4 regions of the Pseudomonas sp. 1 genome follow, and region 2 is predicted to be linked to each of the others. Evidence: predicted binding sites of a transcription regulator. Region 2 holds the regulator's gene; each other region holds the start of a gene.

What was found. The regulator FliA, encoded in region 2, starts transcription of late flagellar genes. The targets are predictions, from matches to a motif close to CTAAAGTTTNNNNNNNNNNNGCCGNTAA.
Region 1: a site for FliA is predicted at 5,270-5,297, ahead of AC1MDC_RS11815 (flagellar protein MotY). Genes of this name have one in related genera too.
Region 3: a site for FliA is predicted at 3,791-3,818, ahead of AC1MDC_RS15500 (methyl-accepting chemotaxis protein). Genes of this name have one in related genera too.
Region 4: a site for FliA is predicted at 1,597-1,624, ahead of AC1MDC_RS26905 (methyl-accepting chemotaxis protein). Genes of this name have one in related genera too.

What each region holds. Positions count from the first base shown of each region.
Region 1 covers NZ_JBWXMQ010000006.1:282,441-289,985, forward strand. The annotation lists gene AC1MDC_RS11780 (molybdopterin oxidoreductase family protein) at 1-1,077, shown strand, start outside; gene grxD (Grx4 family monothiol glutaredoxin) at 1,175-1,516, shown strand; gene bfr (bacterioferritin) at 1,623-2,099, opposite strand; gene AC1MDC_RS11795 (bacterioferritin-associated ferredoxin) at 2,299-2,517, opposite strand; gene AC1MDC_RS11800 (peroxiredoxin) at 2,809-3,411, shown strand; gene rnt (ribonuclease T) at 3,486-4,160, opposite strand; gene pyrC (dihydroorotase) at 4,157-5,203, opposite strand; gene AC1MDC_RS11815 (flagellar protein MotY) at 5,364-6,272, shown strand; gene AC1MDC_RS11820 (argininosuccinate synthase) at 6,402-7,545, shown strand, end outside.
Region 2 covers NZ_JBWXMQ010000013.1:98,657-106,201, reverse strand. The annotation lists gene AC1MDC_RS19950 (protein-glutamate methylesterase/protein-glutamine glutaminase) at 1-416, opposite strand, end outside; gene AC1MDC_RS19945 (chemotaxis protein CheA) at 466-2,745, opposite strand; gene AC1MDC_RS19940 (protein phosphatase CheZ) at 2,783-3,571, opposite strand; gene AC1MDC_RS19935 (chemotaxis response regulator CheY) at 3,590-3,961, opposite strand; gene fliA (RNA polymerase sigma factor FliA) at 4,129-4,869, opposite strand; gene fleN (flagellar synthesis regulator FleN) at 4,866-5,696, opposite strand; gene flhF (flagellar biosynthesis GTPase FlhF) at 5,810-7,150, opposite strand; gene flhA (flagellar biosynthesis protein FlhA) at 7,162-7,545, opposite strand, start outside.
Region 3 covers NZ_JBWXMQ010000009.1:118,336-125,880, forward strand. The annotation lists gene AC1MDC_RS15495 (YifB family Mg chelatase-like AAA ATPase) at 109-1,602, shown strand; gene AC1MDC_RS15500 (methyl-accepting chemotaxis protein) at 1,708-3,684, opposite strand; gene AC1MDC_RS15505 (LysR substrate-binding domain-containing protein) at 3,869-4,789, opposite strand; gene AC1MDC_RS15510 (NorM family multidrug efflux MATE transporter) at 4,948-6,342, shown strand; gene AC1MDC_RS15515 (putative bifunctional diguanylate cyclase/phosphodiesterase) at 6,382-7,545, opposite strand, start outside.
Region 4 covers NZ_JBWXMQ010000025.1:57,496-65,040, forward strand. The annotation lists gene AC1MDC_RS26895 (GNAT family N-acetyltransferase) at 1-721, shown strand, start outside; gene AC1MDC_RS26900 (hypothetical protein) at 775-1,308, opposite strand; gene AC1MDC_RS26905 (methyl-accepting chemotaxis protein) at 1,691-3,682, shown strand; gene AC1MDC_RS26910 (DUF411 domain-containing protein) at 3,847-4,293, shown strand; gene AC1MDC_RS26915 (YqaA family protein) at 4,293-4,727, shown strand; gene AC1MDC_RS26920 (alpha/beta fold hydrolase) at 4,813-5,838, shown strand; gene AC1MDC_RS26925 (D-2-hydroxyacid dehydrogenase family protein) at 5,852-6,832, shown strand; gene AC1MDC_RS26930 (hypothetical protein) at 6,867-7,545, opposite strand, start outside.

The DNA.
Region 1 (7,545 bases), on a different contig from region 2:
TCGACCTCGGGCGGGCACTTCAATAAATGGCAGAGCCGCGTGTCCGGGCGCCCTGAATATGGCGGCGAGCTGCCAGTCTCGGCACTGGCCGAAGAAATGCTCACCGAAGGCGAGGGGCAGATCCGCGCGCTGATCACCGTGGCCGGCAATCCGGTCCTGTCGACGCCCAACGGCCGGCAACTGGAGCAGGCGCTGGACGGGCTGGAGTTCATGGTCAGCGTCGATCTGTACATCAACGAAACCACGCGCTATGCCGACCTGATCCTGCCGTCCACCTCGGCGCTGGAGAACGATCACTACGACACCACTTTCAACCTGTTCGCGGTGCGCAACGTTACCCGGTTCAACCGGGCGATCCTCGCCAAACCCGAAGGTGCGCTGCATGACTGGGAGATCTTCGTCGGCCTGGCCAAGGCCTTTGCCGCGAAGACCGGCAAGGAGCTGAAACCGACGATGCCGCCGGCGAAGATGATCGACATGGGGTTACGCATGGGCTTGTATGGCGATGCATCCGAGCAAAAATTGTCGCTTGCGACGCTGTTCGATCATCCGCACGGTGTCGACCTGGGAGCGCTCAAACCCAACCTGACTGCGCGGTTGAAGACTGCCAATCAACGGATTCAGGCGGCTCCACCGGAAATCCTCGCCGACTTGGCGCGCTTCGCCGCGTTGCAGGCACCCGCCGCCGATGAGCTGTTGATGATCGGCCGCCGTCATGTGCGCAGCAACAATTCGTGGATGCACAATTATCATCGACTGGTGAAGGGCAAGCCGCGTCATCAGCTGCTGATGAACCCGGACGATCTCGCCAGTCGCGGGCTAAGTGACGGTCAGCTCGTGCGCGTGAGTTCACGGGTCGGCCAGATCGAAGTCGAAGTGCTGGGCAGTGCCGACATGATGAAGGGCGTGGTCAGCCTGCCGCATGGATGGGGCCATGCCCGGCCGGGTGTACAGATGGCGATTGCCAGCGGTCAGCCGGGCTCCAGCGCCAATGACCTGACCGATGAGTGTCAGCTCGACGAGCTGTCGGGCAACGCAGCGCTCAATGGCGTGCCGGTGACGGTGGCAGCGGCTTGAGCATGTCTGTCGGGGAGACCGAGCAGCGCGCTCGGGATTCCGTTACAATGCGCCACCGTGCCGACCCATGAGTCGGAAAGTTCAGCCGAGGTGCTCCATGGATATCATCGAAACGATTAAAGAGCAGATTGCCAACAACACCATTCTGCTTTACATGAAAGGCTCGCCGAATGCCCCGCAGTGTGGCTTCTCCGCGAAAGCTGCGCAGGCTGTAATGGGCTGTGGCGAGAAGTTCGCCTACGTCGACATCCTGCAGAACCCGGAAATCCGCGCCAACCTGCCGAAGTACGCCAACTGGCCGACTTTCCCGCAACTGTGGGTCGGCGGTGAACTGGTGGGCGGCAGCGACATCATGGCTGAAATGTTCGCCAATGGTGAGCTGCAGACCCTGATCAAGGAAGCATCCGCCAAGGCTGCTGCGGCCAAGTCCGAAGCCTGATTGGTTTCTGCCCGGATTTCAGCGAGTCTGAAATCCGGGCGATAAAAAGCCCCGCCTCTGGAAAGAGAGCGGGGCTTTTTAGTGTCTCGAGTTTGGCGCTGACTGATTACTCGTCTTCACCCATCTGCGATTGCAGATAGTTCTCAAGACCGACCTTGTCGATCAGGCCCAGTTGGGTTTCCAGCCAGTCGATATGTTCTTCTTCGGATTCCAGGATGTCCTCGAGCAGTTCACGGCTGCCGAAGTCACCGACGGATTCGCAGTGGGCGATGGCGACCTTCAGGTCGGCATGGCCAGTCTTCTCGATGCGCAGGTCGCACTCCAGCATTTCCTTGGTGTGCTCGCCGATGTGCAACTTGCCCAGATCCTGCACGTTCGGCAGGCCTTCGAGGAACAGGATGCGCTTGATCAGCTTGTCCGCGTGCTTCATCTCGTCGATGGATTCGTGGTACTCGTGTTTGCCGAGCTTGTTCAGGCCCCAATCTTCATACATGCGCGCATGCAGGAAGTACTGATTGATCGCGACCAGCTCATTGGCAAGGATCTTGTTGAGATGCTGGATGACTGTTACGTCGCCTTTCATGATGGGAGTCCTGCCCTAAGTAGCGGTATATAAGGCGGAGTTTGAGCTTGGTATTTATAAGTGTCAAACCTAAGTTATTGAATAATAAATGAAAATTAATCTGAATAAGAATGTTTGTGTTCCGCGTCTAGGCGCTAAGCAATTGATTTTCAGGCATAAAAAAACCGGACCTAAGTCCGGTTCTTCGAATTCGGGATAATTACGCGGCGGTAAATTCTGCCGGGTAGGGGATCGCGGCCTGGGCGGTTTGCAGCTTGGTCAGGGTTTCGCGAACCACTTCCTTCGCCAGGCACGCACATTTGCCGCATTGGCTGGCTACGCCGGTGGCCTGACGAACTTCTTTGTAGCTGCAGCAACCTTCATAGATCGCTTCGCGGATCTGTCCGTCGGTGACGCCAGTGCAGAGGCAAACATACATAAGTGAGAACCGTCGCTGGTTGTGACTCAATTGCGATGGATCTTAATGTTAACGAGAATGATTGTCAAAGTGCTTTCCCGGTGGTTTTCATCGCCAATGCCTGTGACTGACGAACGGTGGTGCATGGCTGAGTGCCAGCCCGGATTTCGCGAAAAACCTTTAAGGACAGTCGAAAAACGCAGTGTATGATGGTCGGCCCTTGCGAAGAGGGTTCGTGTCACAGGGCTGTCGCCTGAGGGTGGCAGGCTGGCGCGGACCCTGAACTTCAAGTTTCTACACCAGGAGATATCAATGAGCGTACTCGTAGGCAAACAAGCCCCTGACTTCACCGTCCCGGCCGTACTCGGCAATGGCGAGATCGTTGACAGCTTCACCCTGTCCTCGGCCATCAAAGGCAAATACGGCCTGGTGTTCTTCTACCCGCTGGACTTCACCTTCGTCTGCCCGTCCGAGCTGATCGCTCTGGACAACCGCATGGCTGACTTCAAGGCGCGCAACGTAGAAGTGGTCGCTGTGTCGATCGACTCGCACTTCACCCACAACGCCTGGCGCAACACCCCGGTCAACAATGGCGGCATCGGTCAGGTGAAATACACCATGGCTGCCGACATGAAGCACGAAATCGCCAAGGCCTACGACGTTGAATCCGAAGGCGGCGTGGCTTTCCGTGGCGCGTTCCTGATCGACGACAAGGGCGTTGTCCGCTCGCAGATCGTCAACGACCTGCCGCTGGGCCGTAACATGGAAGAGCTGATCCGTCTGGTCGACGCGCTGCAATTCCACGAAGAGCACGGCGAAGTCTGCCCTGCCAACTGGAAAAAAGGCGACAAAGGCATGAACGCTTCGCCAGAAGGCGTTGCGGCTTACCTGACCGAGAACGCTGCTGCCCTGTAAGGCGCAACGTCGAGGTACAAAAAAACCGGCCCACGTGGCCGGTTTTTTCATGCTCGGAAGAAACCCGACGAGGATCAGTCGTCGAAGTCTTCCCAGCCGCCCATCTGTTTCCAGCGGTTGACGATGCCGCAGAACAGCTCGGCCGTCTTCTCGGTGTCGTAACGCGCGGAGTGCGCTTCACGGCCGTCGAAGTCGATGTCGGCTGCCTGACAGGCTTTCGCCAGCACGGTTTGGCCGTATGCCAGACCGGCGAGGGTCGCGGTGTCGAAACTGGAGAACGGGTGGAACGGGTTGCGCTTCATGTCAAGCCGCGCGACGGCGGCGTTGAGGAAGCCCAGGTCGAAGCTGCTGTTGTGGCCGACCAGAATTGCCCGTTTGCAGCCGTTGGCTTTCAAGGCCTTGCGCACGCCACGGAAGATGTCGGTCAGCGCTGTTTCTTCGCTGACGGCCATGCGCAACGGATGATCGAGCTTGATCCCGGTGAACTCCAGTGCCGCCGCTTCAACGTTGGCGCCTTCGAACGGCTCGACGCGGAAGAAGTAGGTGTGATCCGGGTACACGAAACCCTTTTCATCCATGGCGATGGTGGTCGCGGCAATCTCCAGCAGAGCGTCGGTGGCCGAGTTGAAGCCACCGGTTTCTACGTCGACGACAACCGGCAGGTAGCCGCGAAAGCGTGCTGCCATTGGATGGCGCGAACCGCCGCCACCTTGACCGTCCAGTTCGTCGTCGAAATGGTCTTCACTCACGCGTGTTCCTCCAGCAGGCGCCAGCGCAGTTTTTCACCGGCGCGCAGCGGGATAACGGTCAGCTCGCCGAAAGGCAGGCTGGTCGGTGCGGTCCATTCGTCACGAACCAGGGTGATGCGATCGGTGTTTGCCGGCAGGCCATAGAAGCGCGGGCCGTTGAGGCTGGCGAACGCTTCGAGCTTGTCCAGAGCGTTGCGCTGTTCAAAGGCTTCGGCGTACAGCTCGATGGCGGCGTACGCGGTGTAGCAGCCGGCGCAGCCGCAGGCTGCTTCTTTGGCGTGCTGGGCGTGCGGTGCCGAGTCGGTACCCAGGAAGAACTTCGCGCTGCCGCTGGTGGCGGCGTCGAGCAGGGCTTCCTGGTGCGTGTTGCGCTTGAGGATCGGCAGGCAATAGAAGTGCGGCCGGATCCCGCCTACCAGCATGTGGTTGCGGTTGTAGAGCAGGTGGTGCGCGGTGATGGTCGCGCCGACGTTGGCCGAGGCCTCGTTGACGAACTGCACGGCATCGCCGGTAGTGATGTGTTCGAACACCACTTTCAGTGTCGGGAAACGCTCGACCACGCGGCGCATGTGCTCATCGATGAAGATTTTTTCGCGGTCGAACACGTCGACGTCGCCACGGGTGACTTCACCGTGGATCAACAGCGGCATGCCGACTTCGGCCATGGCTTCCAGCGCCGGGAAAATCTTGTCGATGCTGGTGACCCCGGAATCGGAGTTGGTGGTGGCGCCGGCCGGGTACAGCTTGGCGGCATGCACGAAACCGCCGGCCTTGGCCTCACGGATTTCTTCGGGCTGGGTGCGGTCGGTGAGGTACAGCACCATCAGCGGCTCGAAACGACTGCCGGCCGGGCGGGCAGCGAGAATCCGCTGGCGATAGCCGTCGGCTTCAGCGGCGTTGCGCACCGGAGGTACCAGGTTGGGCATGATGATTGCGCGACCAAAGGTGCGCGCGACATCCGCAACGGTATTGGTCAACACGGCACCATCGCGAAGATGAATGTGCCAGTCGTCGGGACGCAGCAGGGTCAGGCGGTCGGACATGAGGGAATTCCAGGCGGGTCAAACTGAGGCGAATGCTACCGGAAAAGACTCTTGCAGGCACTCGCTATCAAGTTTTGCGACGAGCGTCCGATATCCCAAAGGTATGCCGTAAAGATGTATGTCTCGGTCTTTTTTGTTGTAGAAGCCAATGGAGCCTCCCGTGCGCCAGCGATATTTAGCCTTGCTCAGTGTGTTTGCCAGCCTTCCCGCGATGGCACTGACCTACCAGACACGTCTGGAGAACATTGAGTGGACGGTCGAAGGCGACAAGTTCGAGTGCCGCCTGACGCAGCCGATCACCGACTTCGGCTCGGGGCAGTTCGTGCGCAAGGCCGGCGAGCAGGCGATCTTCCGTCTGAATGCCTACAACGCGATGCTGGGCGGTGGTTCGGCAACCTTGCTGGCGGCGGCCGCGCCCTGGCAGCCGGGACGCAATGACATCAACCTGGGCAGTGTCAGGATCGGCACCGGCAACGTGCTGTTCAACAGTTCGCAATCGCAGGCCGGCGGGCTGATCAGCGGTTTGCTGGAAGGTCGTAGCCCGGTGGTGCGACGTGCCTCCGGTGATGGACGGGTCTCCGAAGTGCGGCTGCTGCCGGTCAAGTTCAGCAAGGCGTTCAACGACTACCAGACCTGCGTGGCGAAATTGCTCCCGCAGAATTTCGATCAGGTCAAAAACTCGCAGGTCGGTTTTCCGGGCGAAGGCACCGATCTGGACGCCGCCGCGAAAGCCAAACTGCAAGTGATGCTCGAATTCATGAAGGCCGATCCGACGGTCAATCACATTGAGCTCGATGGCTATTCCGACAACAGTGGCAATCGCCTGACCAATCGTGAGTTGTCGCGCCGTCGTGCGCTGGCGGTGGTTGATTTCTTCAAGGCCAACGGCATCGCCGAATCGCAGATCACCGTGCGTTTCCACGGCGAACAATACCCGCTGGTCCCGAACACCAACGCCGCCAACCGGGCGAAAAATCGCCGGGTCAGCGTGAAGTTGGCCCGGGTGGCACCGGTTACCGCCCCAGCACCTCAAGCCAGCACGCCTGCCAATGCAGCGGCGACTTCCTGACCTGTCGGTCATCGTCGCCCTCTCGACAGATTCTGTCGCTTTGTCGTCTTAAGCTGTCGCGCCTCTGTAAATTATCGCGTTTGAGCGGTAGACTCCTCGGCTTTCCGTAGAACCCCGTGGAGTGATGGCATGGCGGACGTAAACAAGGTCGTTCTGGCGTATTCCGGCGGCCTGGACACTTCGGTGATCCTCAAGTGGCTGCAGGATACTTATAACTGTGAAGTCGTGACCTTCACCGCTGACCTGGGTCAGGGCGAAGAAGTCGAGCCGGCCCGCGCCAAGGCGCAGGCCATGGGCGTCAAAGAAATCTACATCGACGACCTGCGCGAAGAATTCGTGCGTGACTTCGTGTTCCCGATGTTCCGCGCCAACACCGTTTACGAAGGCGAGTACCTGCTGGGTACTTCCATCGCGCGTCCGCTGATCGCCAAGCGTCTGATCGAAATCGCCAACGAAACCGGCGCTGACGCCATTTCCCACGGCGCCACCGGCAAGGGCAACGACCAGGTACGTTTCGAACTGGGTGCCTACGCGCTCAAGCCAGGCGTGAAAGTGATCGCTCCATGGCGCGAGTGGGACCTGCTGTCCCGCGAGAAGCTGATGGACTACGCCGAGAAGCACGCGATCCCGATCGAGCGTCACGGCAAGAAGAAGTCCCCGTACTCGATGGATGCCAACCTGTTGCACATCTCCTATGAAGGCGGCGTGCTGGAAGACACCTGGACCGAGCACGAAGAAGACATGTGGCGCTGGACCGTCTCCCCGGAGAAGGCTCCCGACACCCCTCAGTATCTGGAACTGACCTACCGTAACGGCGACATCGTCGCGCTGGACGGCGTTGAAATGACCCCGGCCACCGTGCTGGCGACGCTGAACAAAATCGGTGGCGAACATGGCATCGGCCGTCTGGACATCGTCGAGAACCGTTATGTCGGCATGAAGTCCCGTGGCTGCTACGAAACCCCGGGCGGCACCATCATGCTGCGCGCTCACCGCGCCATCGAATCGATCACCCTGGACCGCGAAGTCGCTCACTTGAAAGACGAGCTGATGCCGAAGTACGCCAGCCTGATCTACACCGGCTACTGGTGGAGCCCTGAGCGTCTGATGCTGCAACAGATGATCGACGCCTCGCAGGTCAACGTGAACGGCGTTGTGCGCCTGAAGCTGTACAAGGGCAACGTAATCGTGACCGGCCGCAAGTCCGACGATTCGCTGTTCGACGCCAACATCGCGACTTTCGAAGAAGACGGCGGCGCCTACAACCAGGCCG
Region 2 (7,545 bases):
TAGGCACTGAAACGACGGTTGCTGCGCGAGATGCTGTGTACCTTCTCGCACAGCAGTTGCTTGACCTTCTCCGGATTGCGGGAGATGTCTTCGAAATTCTTCGGCAGGAAATCCACCGCACCGGCATCCAGCGCATCCAGGGTGACCCGGGCGCCTTCGTGGGTCAGCGACGAGAACATCAACACCGGCGTCGGGCAGCGCTGCATGATGTGCCGCACGGCCGTGATGCCATCCATCATCGGCATCTCGTAGTCCATGGTGATCACATCCGGCTTGAGGGCCTGGGCCTGATCGATCGCCTCTTTACCGTTGGTTGCCGTGCCGACAACCTGGATGCTCGGATCCGCTGAAAGAATTTCCGAGACGCGGCGGCGGAAAAAACCCGAATCGTCCACCACCAGGACTTTGACTGCCATAAACACTCCATTAGGTGCGGCGGGACGTTGTCGCCCCGCCGCCCCGGATTCAAATACGCCGTGCGGCGTAACGCTTGAGCATGCTCGGAACATCGAGAATCAGTGCAATGCGGCCGTCACCGGTGATGGTGGCGCCGGACATGCCCGGGGTTCCCTGCAGCATCTTGCCCAATGGCTTGATGACCACTTCTTCCTGGCCGACCAGTTGATCGACGACGAAGCCGATCCGCTGGGTGCCCACCGAAAGGATCACCACATGGCCTTCGCGCTGCTCTTCGTGAGCGGCGGAGCTGACCAGCCAGCGCTTGAGGTAGAACAACGGCAGCGCCTTGTCCCGCACGATCACCACTTCCTGGCCGTCCACCACGTTGGTGGTCGACAGGTCGAGGTGGAAGATTTCGTTGACGTTCACCAGCGGGAACGCGAACGCCTGGTTGCCGAGCATCACCATCAGGGTCGGCATGATCGCCAGCGTCAGCGGCACCTTGATGACGATCTTCGAGCCCTGGCCCTTGGTCGAGTAGATGTTGATCGAACCGTTGAGCTGGGAAATCTTGGTCTTCACCACGTCCATGCCGACACCACGGCCGGACACGTCGGAGATCTCGGTCTTGGTCGAGAAACCCGGGGCGAAAATCAGGTTGTAGCACTCGGTGTCGCTCAGGCGATCGGCGGCATCCTTGTCCATCACACCGCGTTTCACGGCGATGGCACGCAGGACGTTCGGGTCCATGCCTTTGCCGTCGTCGGAGATCGACAGCAGGATGTGGTCGCCTTCCTGCTCGGCAGCCAGGATCACCTTGCCGCCACGGGCCTTGCCCGAGGCTTCGCGTTCTTCCGGCGACTCGATGCCGTGGTCGACCGCGTTGCGCACCAAGTGGACCAGCGGGTCGGCCAGCGCCTCGACAAGGTTCTTGTCGAGGTCGGTCTCTTCGCCCACCAGTTCCAGGTTGATCTCTTTCTTGAGCTGACGCGCCAGGTCGCGAACCAGACGCGGGAAGCGGCCGAAGACTTTCTTGATCGGCTGCATCCGGGTCTTCATGACGGCGGTCTGCAAGTCGGCGGTGACCACGTCGAGGTTCGATACAGCCTTCTGCATCGACTCGTCGCCGCTGTTCAGGCCCAGACGTACCAGACGGTTACGCACCAGCACCAGCTCACCGACCATGTTCATGATTTCGTCGAGACGCGCGGTGTCAACGCGAACGGTGGTCTCGGCTTCGCTCGCCGGTTTTTCCGGTGGCGGAGTCGCCGGTGCACGGGCCGGAGCCGGTGCCGCAGCGGCAGCCGGTTTCGCCGGTTCGGCTTTCGGCTCAGGCGCTTTCGCGGCGGGTTTTGCCGCAGCGGCCGGGGCCTTGGCAGCAGGCGCTGCAACAGCTGCAGCATTGCCGGCGGTCACGACGGCGCCGGTGGCGACATCAGTGAACTTGCCTTTGCCATGCAGATCGTCGAGCAGCGCTTCGAACTCGTGGTCGGTGATCAGATCGCTACCGGCCGCAGCCGCTGCCGGAGCAGTCGTCGCAGGAACCGAAGCAATCGCCGACTCCAGCGCATCGACGGCAAAGTTGCCCTTGCCGTGCAGCTGATCGAGCAAGGCTTCGAATTCGTCGTCGGTGATGTCCGAGCTGTCGCCCGCCGCCGGAGCAGCCGGTGCAGCGGCCGCCGGGGCCACGGCGTCGACCGCGAACTGGCCCTTGCCATGCAACTGGTCGAGCAGCGACTCGAACTCGGCGTCGGTGATTTCATCGCTGGCCGCCTCGTCGGAAGCAGGCGTGGCGGCAGCCGCCGGGGCCTCGGCTTCAGCCTTGACGGCGCTCAGCGAGTCCAGCAACTGTTCAAATTCGTTATCGGTGATGTCGCCGGAGTCGCCGGTTTCGTTTTCAACGACCAGCTCTTCGATCATCTCGGCAACGGGCGAAGCCGGGGCTTCATCCGCCGATTGCGGCTCGGCCAGGCGCGCCAGAGCGGCCAGCAGTTCCGGGGTGGCGGCGGTGATCGGGCTGCGATCACGGACTTCGCCGAACATGCTGTTCACCGCGTCCAGCGCTTCGAGCACCACGTCCATCAGTTCTGCATCGACGCGTCGCTCACCCTTGCGCAGGATGTCGAACACGTTTTCGGCGATGTGACAGCACTCCACCAGCTCGTTGAGCTGAAGGAAGCCGGCGCCCCCTTTTACAGTGTGGAAACCGCGAAAAATTGCGTTGAGCAGATCTGCGTCATCCGGGCGGCTTTCCAGCTCGACCAGTTGTTCGGACAGTTGCTCAAGAATCTCGCCGGCCTCAACCAGGAAATCCTGAAGGATCTCTTCATCGGCGCCGAAGCTCATTAATGGGGTGCTCCTACAGGTCTAAAAACCCAGAAAACTAAAATCCAAGGCTGGATAACAAATCGTCCACATCGTCCTGACCGGACACAACGTCTTCTCGTTTATCGGCATGAATCTGCGGACCTTCACCCTGCGAGAGATGTTTTTGTGGATCTTTTTCAGCAAGCATCGCCGCACGGTCATGTTCGATGCCCGCAAAGCGGTCCACCTGGCTGGCCATGAGCACGAGCTTGAGCAGGTTGCTTTCGACTTCGGTGACCAATTGGGTCACACGCTTGATCACTTGACCGGTGAGGTCCTGGTAATCCTGGGCGAGCAGAATGTCGTTCAGATTGCTCGACACCGCGCGGTTGTCCGCGCTGCTGCGTGCCAGAAAACCGTCGACCCGGCGCGCCAGTTCACGGAACTCTTCAGCCCCGACCTCACGGCGCATGAAGCGGCCCCAGTCGGCGCTCAAGGCCTGGGCTTCGTCAGCCAGGCCATTGACCACAGGGGTCGCGCTCTCCACCAGATCCATGGTGCGGTTGGCGGCAGCTTCGGTCAGTTTGACCACGTAGCCCAGACGCTCGGTAGCGTCGGTGATTTGCGACACTTCCTCAGCCTGCGGCATGTGCGGATCGATCTGGAAATTGACGATCGCACTGTGCAGTTCACGCGTGAGCTTGCCCACTTCCTGGTACAGGCCACGGTCACGGGTCTGATTGAGCTCATGGATCAGTTGCACCGCGTCGCCGAACCTGCCCTTTTCAAGGCTTTCGACCAGTTCGACCGCGTGTTTTTTCAGGGTCGACTCGAAGTCGCCCTGTGAAGATTCTTTATGCTCCATAGCTCCCCCGCGCGTTCATCAGCCGATGCGTTCGAAAATCTTCTCGATTTTTTCTTTCAACGCCTGGGCCGTGAAAGGTTTGACCACATAGCCGTTCACGCCGGCCTGGGCCGCTTCGATGATCTGCTCGCGCTTGGCTTCAGCGGTCACCATCAGCACCGGCAGGTGCTTGAGTTTTTCATCGGCGCGCACGTGGCGCAGCAGGTCGATACCGGTCATGCCGGGCATGTTCCAGTCGGTCACCAGAAAGTCGATGCTGCCGCTGTTGAGCACCGGAATGGCGGTGGTGCCATCGTCGGCTTCAACGGTGTTGGTGAACCCCAGATCACGCAACAGGTTCTTGATGATCCGCCGCATCGTTGAGAAGTCATCAACGATGAGGATTTTCATGTCTTTGTTCAATTCGACCTCCAAGCAGTCTTAAACGCGCCCAGCACCTGGACGCGCCATTTCAATCAATCCGGCAAAACACTCGATGACTGTCTGGAGCACAACAGATCGAGACCGGTGCCGTTCACCACCGCACCAGCCTCGTTCGCAGTGTCCCCACACTGCCTTCAGCGCGCTCGCCACTCCCCCAAACGCCCCCGCAAGCGGGCCGCGCACTGGCTGTGTAACTGGCTGACCCGCGATTCACTGACGCCAAGGACTTCACCGATCTCCTTGAGGTTCAGCTCTTCGTCGTAGTACAGCGCCAACACCAGTCGCTCACGCTCCGGCAAATTGGCAATCGCGTCCGCCAGCGCGGCCTGGAAACGTTCGTCCTCCAGATCGCGCGACGGCTCCAGATGAGCACTGGCGCCATCCTCGTGCAGCCCTTCGTGTTCGCCGTCCTGCAACAGGTCGTCGAAACTGAACAGCCGGCTGCCCAGGGTGTCGTTCAAAATCCCGTAGTAATCGTCGAGACTCAATTGGAGTTCGGCCGCAACTTCGTGATCTTTAGCGTCACGGCCGGTTTTAGCTTCAATTGCTCGAATCGCGTCGCTGACCATGCGCGTATTGCGGTGAACCGAGCGCGGTGCCCAGTCCCCCTTACGGACTTCATCGAGCATCGCACCGCGGATCCGGATGCCCGCGTACGTTTCAAAACTGGCGCCCTTGCTCGCGTCGTATTTGGTCGAGACTTCAAGCAGGCCGATCATCCCGGCCTGGATCAGGTCTTCGACCTGCACACTGGCCGGCAATCGCGCCAGCAAGTGGTAGGCGATGCGCTTGACCAGCGGCGCGTAACGCTCGATCAGCTCGTACTGCGCATCACGCGCCGACTTTTTGTAAAGGTTCATACCGCTGGCGGTCATAGCACAGGTCCTGCCGTTTGCTGCACGAGGCGCTCGACGAAAAATTCGAGGTGGCCGCGCGGGTTGGCGGGCAGCGGCCAGGTGTCGACCTTCTGTGCGATCGCCTTGAACGCCAGTGCGCACTTGGAACGCGGGAAGGCTTCATAGACCGCACGCTGCTTCTGCACCGCTTTGCGCACGCTTTCGTCGTAGGGCACCGCGCCGACGTATTGTAGGGCGACGTCGAGGAAGCGATCCGTGACCTTGGTCAACTTGGCGAACAGATTGCGACCTTCCTGCGGGCTCTGGGCCATGTTGGCCAGGACGCGGAAGCGGTTCATGCCGTAATCGCGGTTCAGCAGCTTGATCAGCGCGTAGGCGTCGGTGATCGAGGTCGGCTCGTCGCAGACCACCAGTAACACTTCTTGCGCTGCGCGAACGAAACTGACTACCGAGTCACCAATACCTGCAGCGGTGTCGATCACCAGCACGTCGAGATTGTCGCCGATGTCGCTGAAGGCCTGGATCAGGCCGGCATGCTGGGCCGGGCTCAAGTGAACCATGCTCTGGGTGCCGGAAGCGGCCGGCACGATGCGGATCCCGCCGGGGCCCTGCAACAGCACGTCGCGCAGCTCGCAGCGGCCTTCGATCACATCGGCCAGGGTACGTTTGGGGGTGAGGCCCAGCAGAACGTCGACGTTCGCCAGCCCCAGGTCGGCGTCCAGCAGCATGACCCGACGGCCAAGCTCTGCCAGGGCCAGGGACAAGTTCACTGACACATTAGTCTTGCCGACGCCACCTTTGCCGCCGGTCACCGCGATCACCTGTACGGGATGCATGCTGCCCATGTTATTTCTTTACCTTGTCTTGCATAGACGGAGGCCACATTACTGGCTGCGCGTTCACAACCGGAACAATGCATGGCAGACCATCGATGTAGGTACAAAAACGGTTCATTACCTCAGCCAACCTGCTTGGTCGGGCTGTGGTAGATATCAGCGAACATGTCAGCCATGGCTTCTTCGCTGGGTTCTTCCTGCATTTGCACACTGACGGCGCGGCTGACCAGTTGATGACGGCGCGGCAGATGCAGATCATCCGGAATACGCGGCCCATCGGTCAGGTAGGCAACCGGCAGTTCGTGACTGATCGCCAGGCTCAACACTTCGCCAAGGCTTGCCGTCTCATCCAGTTTAGTCAGGATGCACCCGGCCAGCCCGCAACGCTTGTAACTGTGATAAGCGGCGGTTAGAACCTGTTTCTGGCTGGTGGTTGCCAGCACCAGATAATTTTTTGACCGAATGCCACGACCGGCCAGACTTTCCAGCTGCATGCGCAGGGCCGGATCGCTGGCCTGCAGGCCGGCGGTGTCGATGAGCACCACGCGCTTGCGCAGCAGAGGATCCAGCGCCTGCACCAGGGACTGGCCCGGATCGACGTGGGTCACCGACACATTGAGGATGCGGCCCAGCGTCTTGAGCTGCTCCTGCGCGCCGATGCGGAAACTGTCCATGCTCACCAGCGCGATGTTCTGCGCGCCGTACTTGAGCACGTAGCGGGCGGCCAGTTTGGCCAGGGTGGTGGTCTTGCCCATGCCGGCAGGACCGACCATGGCAATGACCCCGCCCTCTTCCAGCGGCTCGACATCCGGCACGGCAATCATTCGTGCCAGGTGCGCCAGCAGCATGCGCCAGGCCTGACGAGGCTCGTCGATCTCGGTGATCATCGACAGCAGATCGCGGGACAGCGGGCCGGACAAACCGATGCGTTGCAGACGACGGTACAGATTGGCCTGGGCCGGACGACTGCCTTGCAGCTGGTTCCAGGCCAGGGTGCCGAGTTGCACTTCCATCAGTTCGCGCAGGCTGTTGAGTTCAAAACGCATCGAGTCCAGCGCACGCGGGTCAACGCCAGCGGAAACCGGTGCAGGCGCCGGTGCCGGACGGGCCGGAGCCTCGTAGGTCGGTTCGGTCAGCGGTTCGGCAGCGGTCAGCGGCAGGCCGGCCGTCAACGGCAACCCGGCGAACAGCTGGCGATTGGTGTTGCCGTCGGCTTCGCCACGCAGGCTCAGCTCGGCCTGGGCGGTGACGATGCGCGACTGAGTCTTGCGCAGCTCATCCTCGAGTTCCATGTTCGGAACACGCGGGGCCAGCGCCGACAGTTTGTAATCGAGCGCCGCCGTCAGCTCGACGCCGCCGGCGATGCGGCGGTTGCCAATAATGGCGGCATCAGCGCCCAGCTCATCACGAACCAGCTTCATGGCCTGACGCATATCGGCGGCGAAAAAACGCTTAACTTGCATAAACCACTACCTCAGCCGTTGGGCCCTACTGTCGCAACGATGGTCACTTGCTTGTTGTCCGGAATTTCCTGGTAGGCCAGCACATGCAGTCCGGGAACTGCCAGGCGACCAAAGCGCGAGAGCATCGCGCGAACCGGGCCTGCTACCAACAGAATCACCGGCTGACCTTGCATTTCCTGGCGCTGCGCCGCTTCGATCAGCGAACGCTGCAGCTTCTCGGCCATGCTTGGCTCCAGCAGAACGCCCTCTTCCGAGCCTTGTCCTGCCTTCTGCAGACTATTGAGCAATATTTGTTCCAACCTTGGCTCCAGCGTGATGACTGGCAGCTCGGACTCAGTCCCTACAATGCTTTGGACGATTGCACGGGATACGCCAACCCGCACAGCGGCCACCAA
Region 3 (7,545 bases), on a different contig from region 2:
CCGCTTTCTGATACGTCTTGTAAACCTCTACTCAAACGCTAGAACCCCGCTCAACTACCCTTCAAAAACCCGCAGGAAGCGGCCCCCGATTCAACACAAGGAACGACCATGTCCCTCGCCATCGTCCACAGTCGCGCCCAGATTGGCGTGGATGCTCCCGCTGTCACCGTCGAAGTCCACCTGGCCAACGGCTTGCCCTCGCTGACCATGGTCGGCCTGCCCGAAGCGGCGGTGAAAGAGAGCAAGGACCGGGTGCGCAGTGCGATCATCAATTCCGGGCTGCAGTTTCCGGCGCGGCGGATCACGCTGAATCTGGCGCCGGCGGATCTGCCCAAGGATGGCGGGCGGTTCGATCTGGCGATTGCGCTGGGGATTCTGTCGGCGAGTGTGCAGGTGCCGACGTTGACGCTCGATGACGTGGAATGTCTGGGTGAGCTGGCGTTATCCGGCGCTGTGCGGGCGGTGCGCGGGGTGTTGCCTGCGGCGCTGGCAGCGCGCAAGGCCGGGCGGACGCTGGTGGTGCCACGGGCGAATGCCGAGGAGGCTTGTCTGGCTTCGGGACTAAGGGTGATTGCGGTGGATCATCTGCTGGAGGCCGTGGCGCATTTCAATGGACATACACCGGTCGAGCCTTATGTCTCGGACGGGCTGATCCATGCCGCCAAACCCTATCCCGACCTGAATGAAGTACAGGGCCAACTGGCCGCCAAACGGGCGCTGCTGATTGCCGCCGCTGGCGCACACAACCTGCTGTTCAGCGGGCCACCCGGGACGGGCAAGACGTTGCTGGCCAGTCGATTGCCGGGGTTGCTGCCACCGCTGGCCGAGAGTGAAGCGCTGGAGGTGGCGGCGATTCAATCCGTCGCCAGTGGAGCGCCGCTGACCCATTGGCCACAGCGCCCGTTCCGCCAGCCGCATCACTCGGCCTCCGGGCCGGCACTGGTCGGTGGCAGCTCAAAACCGCAACCCGGCGAAATCACCCTCGCCCATCACGGCGTGTTGTTTCTCGATGAGCTGCCCGAGTTTGATCGCAAGGTGCTGGAGGTTCTGCGCGAACCGCTGGAATCCGGCTGCATCGTGATCGCAAGGGCCAAGGAACGGGTGCGCTTTCCCGCGAGATTCCAGCTGGTGGCGGCGATGAATCCCTGTCCCTGTGGATATCTGGGCGAACCAAGTGGTAAGTGCTCCTGCACGCCGGACATGGTGCAGCGCTATCGCAACAAACTGTCGGGGCCGTTGCTGGATCGGATCGATTTGCACCTGACGGTGGCACGAGAGGCGACAGCGCTGAACCCTGCGGTGAAACCGGGAGATGACAGCGCCAGCGCGGCCACATTGGTCGCCGAGGCCCGCGAGCGTCAGCAAAAACGCCAGGGCTGCGCCAATGCGTTTCTCGATTTTCCGGGGCTGAAGAAGCACTGCAAGTTATCCACAGCCGATGAAGCCTGGCTGGAGACGGCGTGCGAAAGACTGATCTTGTCGTTGCGCTCGGCGCACCGGTTGCTCAAGGTGGCGAGGACATTGGCGGATCTGGAGAAATGCGCGGATATCAGTCGCGAGCATCTGGCCGAAGCGTTGCAATACCGGCCGGCGACTCAGTAAATGCCGCGATGGTGGTGGGCCAAAACGCGAGCAGGCTCGCTCTCACAGGTCCTACAAGAAGCCTGGGGAAGCGAGCCTGCTCGCGATAGCTACTTCAAAGAGGCCTCAACGGAAGCGGTCGACCTCCTGGCGCAGGTCGGCTGCCAGGCCTTCCAGTTCCTTGGCGGTGATTGCCAGGTTGGACACCACCTCGCGCTGCTCGCTGTTGGCCATCGCGATGCTCTGCAGGTTGCTGCTCAACAGCGTCGCGGTGCTGCTCTGTTCCTGGGTCGCGGTGGTGATCGCGGCAAATTGCTGGCCTGCCGAACGGCTCTGCTCATCGATCCGCGCCAGCGCCGATGCGACGTTGGCGTTACGCGACAGGCCTTCCTGCATCAGCACGTTGCCTTGTTCCATGGTGCTGATGGCGTTGCCGGTTTCCTGCTGGATGCTATGGATCATGCCGGAGATTTCATCGGTCGCCTGACGAGTGCGCGACGCCAGATTGCGCACTTCGTCGGCCACCACGGCAAAACCCCGACCCTGTTCACCGGCACGGGCCGCTTCGATGGCGGCGTTGAGTGCCAGCAGGTTGGTTTGTTCGGCAATCGAGGTGATCACGCTGACGATGCCGCCGATTTCCTGGGAGCGCTGACCCAGCGTGTTGATCACGGTCGCCGTGGTGTTCAGTGCGCCGGCAATCTGCTCCAGCGAGGACGACGCTTCTTCCATCGACGTGCGACCGATCTGGGTCTGCTGAGCGTTTTCCTGGGCCAGACGCTGGGTGTTGCCCATGTTGTCGGCAATGTTCAGCGACGTGGCGGAGAACTCTTCAACCGCACCCGCCATGCTGGTGATTTCGCCAGACTGCTGCTCCATGCCTTCATAGGCGCCGCCAGACAGGCCGGACAGCGCTTGAGCCCGACGGTTGACCTCTTCCGAGGCGCGGCGGATGTGCTCGACCATGGTCGACAGCGCCTGGCTCATCTGGTTGAAGGCGCGGGCCAACTGGCCGATTTCGTCATTGCTCGACACGCTCAGACGCACGCTCAGATCACCGGCACCCAGGGCTTCCGCCTGACGTACCAGATCACCCAAAGGCGCCAGTTTGCTGCGCAGCAACCAGACCACGGAGCCGACCGCCAGCAACATTGCCAGCAGACTGCCGATGGCCAGTTGGGTACCCACGCTCCAGGTCACCGCGCGAATCTCGGCCTTCGGCATGCTCGCCACCACCGACCACGGGCCGCCTTCGAACGGCACGGCAATGCTGTAGAAGTCTTCGGACTTGTCGCTCCAGAACCGACCTTTACCCGGCGTTTTCGCCAGATCATTGATCACAGGAACCGCTTGATCCAGCGCCTGCACGCCAGCCGGCGCCACCAGCCATTGGTTCTTTTCGTCCAGCAGTGCCAGCGAGCCGGTCTGGCCGATGCGGAAGCGCTTGAGGTTTTCGAACTGGGCGTTCTGCGCGTCGGTGTAATCGAAGCCGACGAACAACACAGCAATCACCTTGCCGCTGCTGTCACGCACCGGGGTGTATTGAGTCATGTAGGAGCGATCGAACAGCAAGGCGCGGCCAACGTAACCCTGCCCCGCCATCAACTTCGCGTAGGCCGGGTGAGCGTGATCGAGCAAGGTGCCGATGGCGCGACTGCCATCCTGCTTGGTCAGCGAGGTGCTGACCCGCACGAAGTCTTCGCCGCTGCGCACGAACAGCGTGGCGACACCCGCCGTCATCTGCTTGAACTCGTCGACTTCCTTGAAGTTGTTGTTCAGCACTTCGCTGCCCAGATGCAGGCCTGGGGTCTGGGTGCCAGCGACGTTGACCGGCTCGCCCGGATGAATGCTCAGGCCGGCGCTGAAGCGCTTCTCGAACAATCCGCTCAGGCGCTGGGTGCTTTCACGCAGCGTGCCGTGGAAAGTGCTCAACTGATCGGCGAGCAGGCGTGCCTCGCTGGCCAGGTGTTCTTCACGAGTGGCGAGGTTGGCGGTGTCAAGCGAACGCAGGGCGAACACCGTACTGCCGCTGATGACAATCGCCAGTATCACGGCGAGCGCGAGGCCCAGCTGCGAGGCGATCCGAGCGCGAGGTTGAGACATGGACAGCTCCTGGCCGAGCCACGGGATCCTCCTTGATCCTGACTCGGAAATTTTTCTAATAGTGGGGGTGAATCGTGGATACCGGCACGACGGTTCCACATGCACGTATTCGGCGGTAAAACCGAATACTTGAGCGAATAGCAGGGTTATGGCGAAAGGCCGGCATTGTGCAGGCTCGAACGTTTCAGCTCAAGCGTGTGACCGCCGGCAGCGTCATGGCGCGGACTTCGCCTTGCAGGAAGTCGCTCAGGCGGCGCAAACGTTCACCTCCCGGACGGGTTTTTGGCCACACCAGGTAATAATTCAGTCCGCTGGCGACCGCCGTCGGCCACGGCAGACTCAGGCGTCCTTGCGCGACATCCTCGGCCACCATCAGCAAATCCCCCATGGACACACCGTAGCCCCGGGCCGCCGCAATCATCCCGAGTTCCAGGGTATCGAACACCTGCCCGCCCTTGAGTGACACCTGATCCGACAACCCCATGTGTTCCAGCCAACTGCGCCAGTCCCGGCGATCCGGCGTCGGGTGCAGCAATTCGGCGCTGGCCAGCCGTGCCACGTCCCAGGGCTGGTCGTTGAGCAGATTCGGCGCGCCGACCGGAATCAGCTCCTCTGGAAACAGCAGGCTGGCTTCCCAGTCCGGCGGGAAATGCCCGTCACTGAGCAACACCGCGCAATCGAAGGGCTCGTTGTTGAAGTCCACCGAATCCACGTCCATCCAGGCGCTGGTCAGTTGTACCTCGTTGCCCGGCTGCAGATGGCGGAAGCGACTGAGCCGCGCCAGCAACCAGCGCATGGTCAGGGTCGACGGAGCTTTCATGCGCAGGATGTCATCTTCGGCGCGCAAGGTATTGCAGGCTCGCTCCAGGGCGGCGAATCCCTCGCGGATGCCCGGCAGCAGCAGGCGCGCCGACTCGGTCAGTTGCAGATTGCGACCGCTGCGATGGAACAAGCGGCAGGCGAAATGCTCTTCGAGTGTGCGGATGTGCCGGCTCACCGCACTTTGCGTGATTGACAACTCTTCGGCGGCCCGCGTGAACGAACTGTGACGGGCCGCCGCTTCGAATGCGCGCAGGGCATACAAGGGTGGAAGACGACGGGACATGCACAACGCTCCAATGGCGGGATTGCGCCAACTTAGCAGAATCGTCGCAGGATGAGTTTTAATCATGCCACCCATCCTTTTTATCCCTTTGTGCAACCCGCACCAAACCCTGAGAATCGACGGTCTCCTGCTCCCTCTTTTATATGGATGTGAACACCATGCAGCGTCCTGTGCGTACCGAACTCTGGGCCATCCTGCGGCTGGCGGGGCCGTTGATTGCTTCGCAGTTGGCGCACATGCTGATGGTGCTGACCGACACCCTGATGATGGCGCGCCTCAGTCCCGAAGCGCTGGCCGGAGGTGGTCTGGGCGCAGCCAGCTATTCGTTCGTGTCGATTTTCTGCATCGGCGTAATCGCGGCGGTCGGTACCCTGGTGGCGATTCGTCAGGGCGCCGGCGACATCATCGGCGCCGCCCGCCTGACTCAGGCCGGGCTATGGCTGGCGTGGCTGATGGCACTCGGTGCCGGGTTGCTGTTATGGAATCTGAAACCGGTGCTGTTGCTGTTCGGCCAGACCGAGACCAACGTCAACGCCGCCGGGCAGTTCCTGATCGCCCTGCCCTTCGCCCTGCCCGGCTACCTGAGTTTCATGGCCCTGCGCGGTTTCACCAGCGCCATCGGCCGGGCAACACCGGTGATGGTCATCAGCCTCGCCGGCACGGTGGCCAACTTCCTGCTCAATTACGCGCTGATCACCGGCATGTTCGGCCTGCCGAAACTGGGGCTGACCGGTATCGGTCTGGTCACGGCGATTGTTGCCAACTGCATGGCACTGGCGCTGGCCTGGCACATCCGCCGGCATCCGGCCTATAACGCCTACCCGCTGCGTGAAGGCCTGTCGCGGCCGAACCGGCAGTACCTCAAAGAACTCTGGCGCCTGGGCCTGCCGATCGGCGGCACCTATGCAGTGGAGGTCGGACTGTTCGCCTTCGCGGCGCTGTGCATGGGCACCATGGGCAGCACCCAACTGGCGGCGCATCAGATTGCGCTACAAATCGTCTCGGTGGCATTCATGGTGCCGGCAGGGATGTCGTATGCGATCACCATGCGCGTCGGCCAGCATTACGGCGCTGGGCAATTGAGCGATGCGCGGATGTCCGGGCGGGTCGGTATCGTCTTCGGTGCAGTGGTGATGCTGGGGTTTGCGATGGTGTTCTGGCTGCTGCCTAATCAACTGGTCGGTTTGTTCCTCGACCATAACGACCCGGCATTTGCCGAGGTGATTCATCTGGCCGTGAGCCTGTTGGCCGTGGCGGCGTGGTTCGAGCTGTTCGACGGCACGCAGACCATTGCCATGGGCTGCATCCGCGGACTCAAGGATGCCAAGACCACCTTCCTCGTCGGGCTCGGTTGCTACTGGCTGATCGGCGCGCCGGCAGCGTGGTTGATGGCGTTCCATCTGCACTGGGGGCCGACCGGCGTCTGGTGGGGTTTGGCTCTGGGCCTGGCCTGCGCGGCAATCAGCCTGACACTGGCGTTCGAATGGAAGATGAAGCGGATGATTCGACTGGAGCCGCAATCTCAAGGATTCAAGATTGCTCAGCCGGAATGACGGGCTACGGGAGCAACCCTGCTCCCGTAAGCTTGTTGGTCAGACCACAATGCCCAGCGGAGGCTGGCTGGCGTCAGCAATCAGATAGTCAATCAACTCCGCCAACGGCAACGGTTTGCTGATCAGGTAACCCTGCACCTGATCGCAGCCGAAACCGCGCAACAGATCCAGTTGCTCGCGGGTTTCCACCCCTTCGGCCACCACTTCCAGGTGCAGGTTGTGCGCGAGATTGATCATCGCGTGCACCAGTTTGCGGTTTTCTTCGCGTTGCTCCATGCCGCCGACGAAACTCTTGTCGATCTTCAGCAAGGTGATCGGCAGGCTGTTGAGGTGCACGAACGACGAGAACCCGGTGCCGAAGTCATCCAGCGAAAAACGCACGCCGAGGCGACCGAGCGCGTCCATGGTCTGCTTGACCAGATCGCTGCGGCGCATCACGGCGGTTTCGGTGAGTTCGAATTCCAGCCATTGCGCCTCGACACCGCGCTCGGCGATCAAGCGGCTGAGCGTCGGCAGCAACTGGCTGTCCTGAAACTGGCGGAACGACAGGTTGATCGCCATGTGCAGCGCCGGCAGACCGCGCTCGCGCAACGCCTGCATGTCACGCAGGGCCCGGGAAATCACCCAATAACCCAGCGGCACAATCAGGCCGCTCTGCTCGGCCAGCGGCACAAATTCGCTCGGCGCAAGCAAGCCGCGCTCACTGTGACGCCAGCGCACCAGCGCTTCGAGGCCGACGATCTGGCCATCCTGCAGATTCAGGCGCGGCTGGTAATGCAGCTCCAGCTCATCGCGGCGCAAGGCCCGGCGCAGCTCGCTTTCGAGGTCGGCCATGCTCCGCGCGTTGCGGTTGATCCGTTCGTTGAAGATGTGAAACGTGCAGCCCTGGGTGCTCTTGGCCTGTTGCATGGCGATGTGCGCGTGCCACATCAGCGGATCGGCACCGCCCTGGGCCCGGGCATGAGCGATGCCGAGGCTGGAACCGATCAACAGGCTTTCGCCATCGACCCAATAAGGTTCGGCCAGGGCTTCGGTGATGCGTTCGGCCATCCATTCCGCCCGTTGCGGGGCGCGGCGGGTGTCGATCAGCAGGGCGAATTCGTCGCTGCCCAGGCGTGCCAGTTGATCGCCGACTTCCAGCTGACTTTTCAGCCGTGCGACGACTTGCAGGATCAGGCGATCGCCGGCCTGATGGCCGAGGGC
Region 4 (7,545 bases), on a different contig from region 2:
CGAGCTGGCGCTGAGCGTGGTGGATCCGCAGATCCGTGGGCAGAACGTCGCCACTGAACTGGGCCGGCACTTGCTGATCCATGCGCAAGCGTTGGGTTATCAGGGCGTCACGATCAAGCAAATGACCCATCACCCCTACACGCAGAAAATGGCCGCCGGTCTTGGGTTTCACAACACCGGCTTATTGCCCGATCATGCGCCTTCGCCCTTTGGCGACGCCGTGACGGAATCGCTGGTATTGGGTTACGCCCCCGTCGATGGTTATCAGCGCCCGCTGCCGGCATTGACCTGGCCGGATGAATGCCGTGAGTTCATGCAACAGCTGTGCGACGTGTTCGGAACGCGGTTGAACGTGTCGCCGTGGATCGGCGCGCCGGCGCAGCTTGAGCCGCGCTGGGGGCGATATGACGGGGTTTTCAAAGAAGTGGACGACAGTTTGCTCAAAGAATTGCAGCAACTGCCCGACCATTGGCTGATATCGATCAGACTCAGGCTGGCGCAGGGTTTCGACAAGGCCTGGCACCGGCTGTCGACGATAGGCTTCGTGTTCAGCGGACTGGCGCCCGATGACAGAGGAGCAGGATGGCTGGCGTTGTTTCATCGGGGATTCCAGCCCAAATCCCTGTCCTTGCATTGCCCGCAAATGCAGCGATTGCATGACGATATGCAGCGGCAGATCGCACCGCCGGCCTGTCATCGCAGAAGTGGCAGCCGCCCATAAACGCCGCATATAAACGAAAGGGCCCACCCCGTTACCGGAGTGGGCCCTGTCTTTCAGGCCTTGGCTTTTACACCTTGATCGGTAGGAGGCTTGCGCTCCCCGCCCTGACCGTAAGTCTGCAGGCTCTGCAGTACATAAATGGCTTTCTTGTACTCGGGGATCAACGTATTCGCGTACTTGTTGCCCTTGAGATTGTTGTTCTGGATGGTATCGAGTTGCGTGGCGAAATACTCCAGCGCATTGAACTTGGCGTCCGGGTCTTTCTGGATGCCGAAGCGATCGAACTTGTCGCCTGCATTGAGCAAGGTCATGGACGTGATTTCGGAAATCAGGCCGCGGCTACGCAGCATTGCGCTCAGGCTGCCCAGTTGCTTGGCCGAAACATTGGTCGGATCGAAACCCTTGATGTTCTTGTGCAGACCCTGCTTGTCCATTTCCGCCGTATTGATCACGGTGGGATCGTTGCCGACCAGGGCCAGCATCTGCTTGACCTTCACGCTTTGAGAAACCGGTTTGCTCGAGCTTGCTGTATCTCGAACCAGCAAACCCGCCTTGGGTTGCCAGGCACCGGTATATCCGATAGTCATGCGCAGGCTCCTTGCGAAGAAAACATGAAAAATTCCTTGTTGAACCACTTTTGAGTTGCCCGGAGTATCGGCCGGCAAACTAGTGGCACCAACTCCTTTCTGCACTTTTTTACAATTTTTGTACATTCACGATACAAACCGTAAACCGCCCGGAAATACGGGACGAGAGCGATCATGACAAGGTGATTAAAGTGGGTTTATTGCTCTAATGTTCGGCCCGGTTAGTTCTTGTGTATCAGGCCCGATATGTTCCTTTGGTCGGGATCGCTTTTTTTAGGACGAAAGTACCTAAAGCTTCCCGAGGACCCGACGATACGTTAGGAAACCCGCGCTGTTTTTTTCCCTGCCCACAATAAGAATCCCTGCTCAAGGACCGGTTTCCATGCCCGCATTCCGCACCATTCAGGCTCGCTACACGCTGTTTCTGGTTCTGTTCATTCTGCTGTTGTCAGTTCTGACGGTGGTTGGCATCAGCCAACTGGTCGCGCCCAAGCTGCGCCATACCGAAGAACAAGTCGTGCTCAACCGCATTGCGGAAGTGGCCGAGCAGATCCAGGGCGAATTGAACAAGGTCCAGGCGCAACAGCGCAGCATCACCCAGACCATCCCGTTGCTCGACAGCGCAGCCATCGACACCGTGTTGCCGGGGCTGGTGGATCAATACGGTGAACTGAAAGTATTCGGCGGCGGCATCTGGCCGTTGCCCGGTCAGCGTGAGGCCGGTCGCAACAAGTTCAGTACGTTCTGGCACCGTGATGCCTCCGGCAAACTGGCGGTGAACACCTTCTGGAACAGCGACGCGGCCCCCAACTATTACGACCAGAGCTGGTACAAGGGCGGCATGCAGACCCCGCGCGGCCAGTGTGCCTGGGCTGCTGCCTATAAAGATGACGCCAGCGCCGAACCACGCACCAACTGCGCCATGGCCATTCAGAAAAACGGCAGCGCCTGGGGCGTCTCGACCATCGACGTGACCCTGGGCTTCTTCAACGATCTGGTGGCGCGCAAGGAAAAAGACCTCAACGCCGAAATGCTGATTGTCGAGGCCGACGGCAAGATCATCAGCAACAGTTCGCGCATCAGCGGGCCGATCGTGCTGAAAAACATCAGCGAACTGGCCGGCGGCTCCACCTTCGCCAGCCAAGTCAAGGCCGGATTGCAAAACCGCGAGCAGGCGCAGCGCGTCGAATTCGACAACCACGGTGAAGCCAGCACGTTCTTCATGCGTCCGATCGAAGGCACCCCGTGGTTCCTCGCCACCGCGCTGCCCACCAAAATGCTCACCGCCCAGCGTGACGACGTGCTCAGCAGTCTGAGCCTGTTGCAGATTCCGCTGGTGATTCTGCTGGTGCTGTTGCAGGTCTACGCGATCCGCCAACTGGTTTCGCGCATGAAAGCGCTGAAAGCCAATATCGATTCGCTGTCCAGCGGCGATGCCGACCTGACCCGGCGCATCACCATCCGCGCTGAAGACGAACTCGGCGCCATCGGGCATTCGGTCAACACCTTCATCGCCTACCTGCAAAACATGATCGGCGAAGTCACCCAGGCTACCGGCGCCATGGCTTCGAGCCTCGACAACCTGCAACGCACCTCGGCGCACACCAGCCAGATTCTGCTGCGTCACGCTTCGGAAACCGATCAGACGGTTACCGCGATCAACGAAATGAGCTCGACCGCCGAAAGTGTCGCGCAAAATGCCGCCGAAACCGCCGCCTTCACCCAGCGCGCCAACGAAAACGCCGACCGTTCGCGCATCGTGGTCGGTGAAGCGTCCGGCAGCGTGGTTGCGTTGATCGACGAGGTGGCCAGCGCCACCCACAAGGTAGAAAGCATGCAGCAGGACGCCCAGCGCATCACCGAAATCCTTGGTGTGATTGGCGCCATCGCCGGCCAGACCAACCTGCTGGCGCTCAACGCTGCGATCGAAGCGGCACGGGCTGGTGAACAGGGTCGCGGTTTTGCGGTGGTGGCGGACGAAGTCCGTGCCCTCGCCGCCCGCACGCAGGCCAGTACCTCGGAAATCAACGAGATGTTGACCCGCCTGACCCAAGGCGTGAGCTCGTCGGTCAGCGCCATGGAAAACACCCAGGCCAGCTGCCAGTCGGCCGCCGATGCCACCACCCGGGTCAACAGCGGGCTGGACGAAATGGCCGGTGCAGTCAGCCACATCAACAGCCTCAGCACTCAGATCGCCACCGCCGCCGAACAGCAAAGTGCGGTCACCGAAGAGATCAACCGCAGCATGGTGCAGATCCGCCACATGGTTGATGAACTGGTAGAAAGCGGCCAGGCCAGCGAACTCAACACCCGCCAGCTGCTGGAAGCCAACAGCCGGGTAAGCGCGATCATGGGGCGTTTCAAGGTGCGCTGACAGTTTTGTCATCTTGTGCTCAGCGGCCTGTCAGCTTTGATCTACGATCATGTTGGCAGGCCTGCCTCGTATCACTTGGAAACACTCCGTTGATGCCCGGCAGGAAAAACCGGTCAAAATGCCTTCCTTTTTTGACCGTTTCTCCTTTGAGCCGAGAGCCCCCCATGCGAAACCATCTGCGTCTGGCCGCCCTGAGCGCATTGTTTATCTCCTCCCTGGCGCAAGCCGCCGACCTCATCCCGATCGAAGTCCACCGCGACGCCAACTGCGGCTGCTGCAAGAAGTGGATCAGCCACCTGGAAGCCAATGGCTTCAAGGTCGAAGACCACGTCGAATCCGACATGAGCAGCTTCAAGCAACAACACGGCGTACCGCCGCGTCTGGCGTCCTGCCACACGGCGATCATCAACGGCAAATTCGTCGAAGGCCATGTTCCGGCGGAACAGGTGCTGGCCCTGAGCAAGCGCGACGACCTGCTTGGCGTTGCTGCACCGGGTATGCCGATGGGTTCGCCTGGCATGGAAATGGACGGCATGAGCGATGCGTATCAAGTGATCGGCCTGAAGAAAGACGGCGCCGATGTCGTGGTGGCGGATTACCCGGCCCATTGATGACGGCGGGTTATCTCGGGCTGTTCCTGGCCGCGTTTGGTGCAGCAACCCTGTTGCCGCTGCAATCGGAAGCCGTGCTGGTCGGGTTGCTGGTCAGCGATCGTTACTGGCTTTGGGGCCTGCTGGCGGTGGCGACGCTGGGCAACGTCCTCGGTTCGCTGGTGAACTGGTGGCTGGGGCGCGGGCTGGAACGGTTTCAGGACCGGCGCTGGTTTCCTGTCAGCCGCAAACATATGGAACGCGCCCGGGTTCACTATCAGCGCTATGGTCACTGGTCGCTGCTGTTCAGTTGGTTGCCGGTCATCGGCGATCCGCTGACGTTGATCGCCGGGGTCATGCGCGAACCTCTTGGACGATTCCTGTTAATCGTCACTATCGCCAAAGGCGCCCGCTACGGGGTGCTGGCGATGCTCACCCTGGGCTGGCTCGGTTGAACGATCGGGCCCGGACATTGCCTGTGTTTAACGTCGCCCTAATCCGGCCGTTCCAGCCTCGGCCGATTTCTTATGGAGTTGTCCTATGTCTGTGTCGCTGACCCGCTGGCTGCCCGGCCTGTTGCTGACCGCCGCCCTGCCCCTGCTTGCTCACGCCGAAGGCCCGCAATACGGCCCGGAACTGCAAGGTTTCGATTATCCCTACACCCTCAAACACTTTGCCTTTCAGTCTCAGGGCAAGTCACTGCAGATGGGTTACATGGACGTCGCCGCCCACGGCAAGGCCAACGGGCGCACCGTGGTCCTGATGCACGGCAAGAATTTCTGCGGCGCGACCTGGGACAGTTCGATCCAGGCCTTGAGCGAAGCCGGCTACCGGGTGGTTGCCCCGGATCAGATCGGTTTCTGCACCTCCAGCAAACCCGATCACTACCAGTACACCTTCCAGCAACTGGCGGCCAATACCCAGCAACTGCTCAAGGCCCTGGGCATCCAGAAAGCCACTCTGCTCGGCCACTCCACCGGCGGCATGCTTGCCACCCGTTATGCGCTGCAATACCCGGATCAGGTCGAGCAACTGGCGCTGGTCAATCCGATCGGCCTGGAAGACTGGAAAGCCCTCGGCGTTCCCTATCGCAGCGTCGATCAGTGGTATCAGCGCGAATTGAAAGTCACCGCCCAAGGCATTCGTGACTATGAACGCACGACCTATTACGACGGGCGCTGGAAACCCGAATTCGACCGCTGGGTCGACATGCTCGCCGGGCTGAGTAACGGCCCGGGCAAGACTCAGGTCGCATGGAACTCGGCGCTGATCTACGACATGATCTTCACCCAGCCGGTGTACTACGAGTTCAAGGACCTGAAGATGCCGACCCTGCTGCTGATCGGCACTTCCGACACAACCGCCATCGGCAAGGACATCGCGCCGCCGGAAGTGAAGGCCAAAATCGGTCACTACGAGGTGCTGGGCAAGCAGGTTGCCAAACTGATTCCTCAGTCCACGCTGGTGGAGTTCCCCGGCATGGGCCACGCCCCGCAGATGGAAGAGCCGGCGAAGTTCCACCAGGCACTGCTGGGCTGGCTGGACAAAACCAATCCCGTTCGTTGAAGAGGTAACGCTGATGGCGGTGCAGATTGCGGTGATCGATGACTGGCAGGACGTCGCGCGGGGCGTAGTCGACTGGTCGGTGCTCGCCAGTCTCGGCAAAGTGACCTTTGTCCATGACTACCCGGCGGACAACGCCACACTGGCCGAGCGTCTGGGCCCATACGAAGTGATCTGCGTGATGCGTGAACGCACGCGCTTCGATGAGGACCTGCTCAAGCGCTTGCCGAACCTGAAGCTGCTGGTCACCGGCGGCATGCGCAACGCGGCGCTGGACATGCCGGCCGCCGCCCGGCTCGGGATCAAGGTCTGCGGCACCGACAGCTATAAGCACGCGGCGCCGGAACTGACCTGGGCGCTGATCATGGCCGCCACCCGCAATCTGGTGAACGAAGCCAACGCCTTGCGCGCCGGCCAGTGGCAGCAAGGGCTGGGTGGAGACCTGCACGGCAAGACCCTCGGCATTCTCGGGCTCGGCAGCATCGGCCAGCGGGTGGCGCAGTTCGGTCAGGTGTTCGGCATGCGCGTCATCGCCTGGAGCGAAAACCTCACCGCCGAGCGCGCCGAACAGGCCGGCGTCACCTATGTCAGCAAGCAACAGCTGTTCGAACAGGCTGACGTGCTGTCGGTGCACCTGGTGCTCAGCGACCGCAGCCGGGGTCTCGTCGATGCCCAGGCACTGGGCTGGATGAAGCCGACCGCGCTGCTGGTGAACACCGCGCGCGGGCCGATTGTCGACGAAGCGGCGCTGATCAAGGCCTTGCAGAAACAGCGCATCGCCGGTGCGGCCCTGGACGTGTTCGATCAGGAACCGCTGCCGGCCCTGCACCCGTTTCGCACCCTCGACAACGTGCTGGCCACGCCCCATGTCGGGTATGTCAGCCGTCAGAACTATGAGTTGTTCTTTTCACAGATGATCGAGGACATTCAGGCCTGGTCGGCGGGAAACCCCATCCGGCTGTTGAACAGATCGGACGCCTTGACCGGTGGTGGCTAAGCCACCGGGCAACCTCGCCATCGATAACATCCACTCATGCTTGGCGACCGTTGGTCGATGCCATACGCTGCACCTCGGCAAAAATCTCGGTGATCGGCCGATGCGGCTGGCGCTTTTGCAGTTGACGTACCTGCTCGCTCAGCCGCAGCAACTCTTCACTCGGTTTGGCCCACTGCTCTTTCGGCAGCGGCTCCGACCATTGGCGCATGGCCTCGGGTAGTGCCTGTTTGCCGATCCTTTGGAAACGGCGCACTTCCCATTCGACGAGTCGATTGGGAATCGTCCACAAGGTCATGACGTGATAGAGGTACCAGAAGAAACCCGACAACCGAGAACGAGAGCCGTCGCGGATCTGCTGATGCATGCGCGCTCGGGCATTGCGGAAGGTGTGCAGGCCTTCGTGGAGCGGGTCGTCGGGGCCTTGCAGGTCTTGCAGATCCTGGATCGATTTGAGGTCGTGGATTTCGTATTCCATGTAGCCGCGAATGGCCTCCCAATGGCTGATCGCGAGGGGCAGGCCGGCGCATTGGAATTCAAGGCTGGTGAGGGTTTCGCCGTGGTAGAAGCCGATGCCCATGCCGTACTGGCGGTGAATGCCGTATTGGGTGGCGCCCTGGGCTTCGATGATCCAGGCGGAGAGGGATTCCCAGGGGACGAAGACCGGATCAGTGGCGCCTTCGGGCATGAAGCAGACTTCGCGGCGTTGGCGGTTG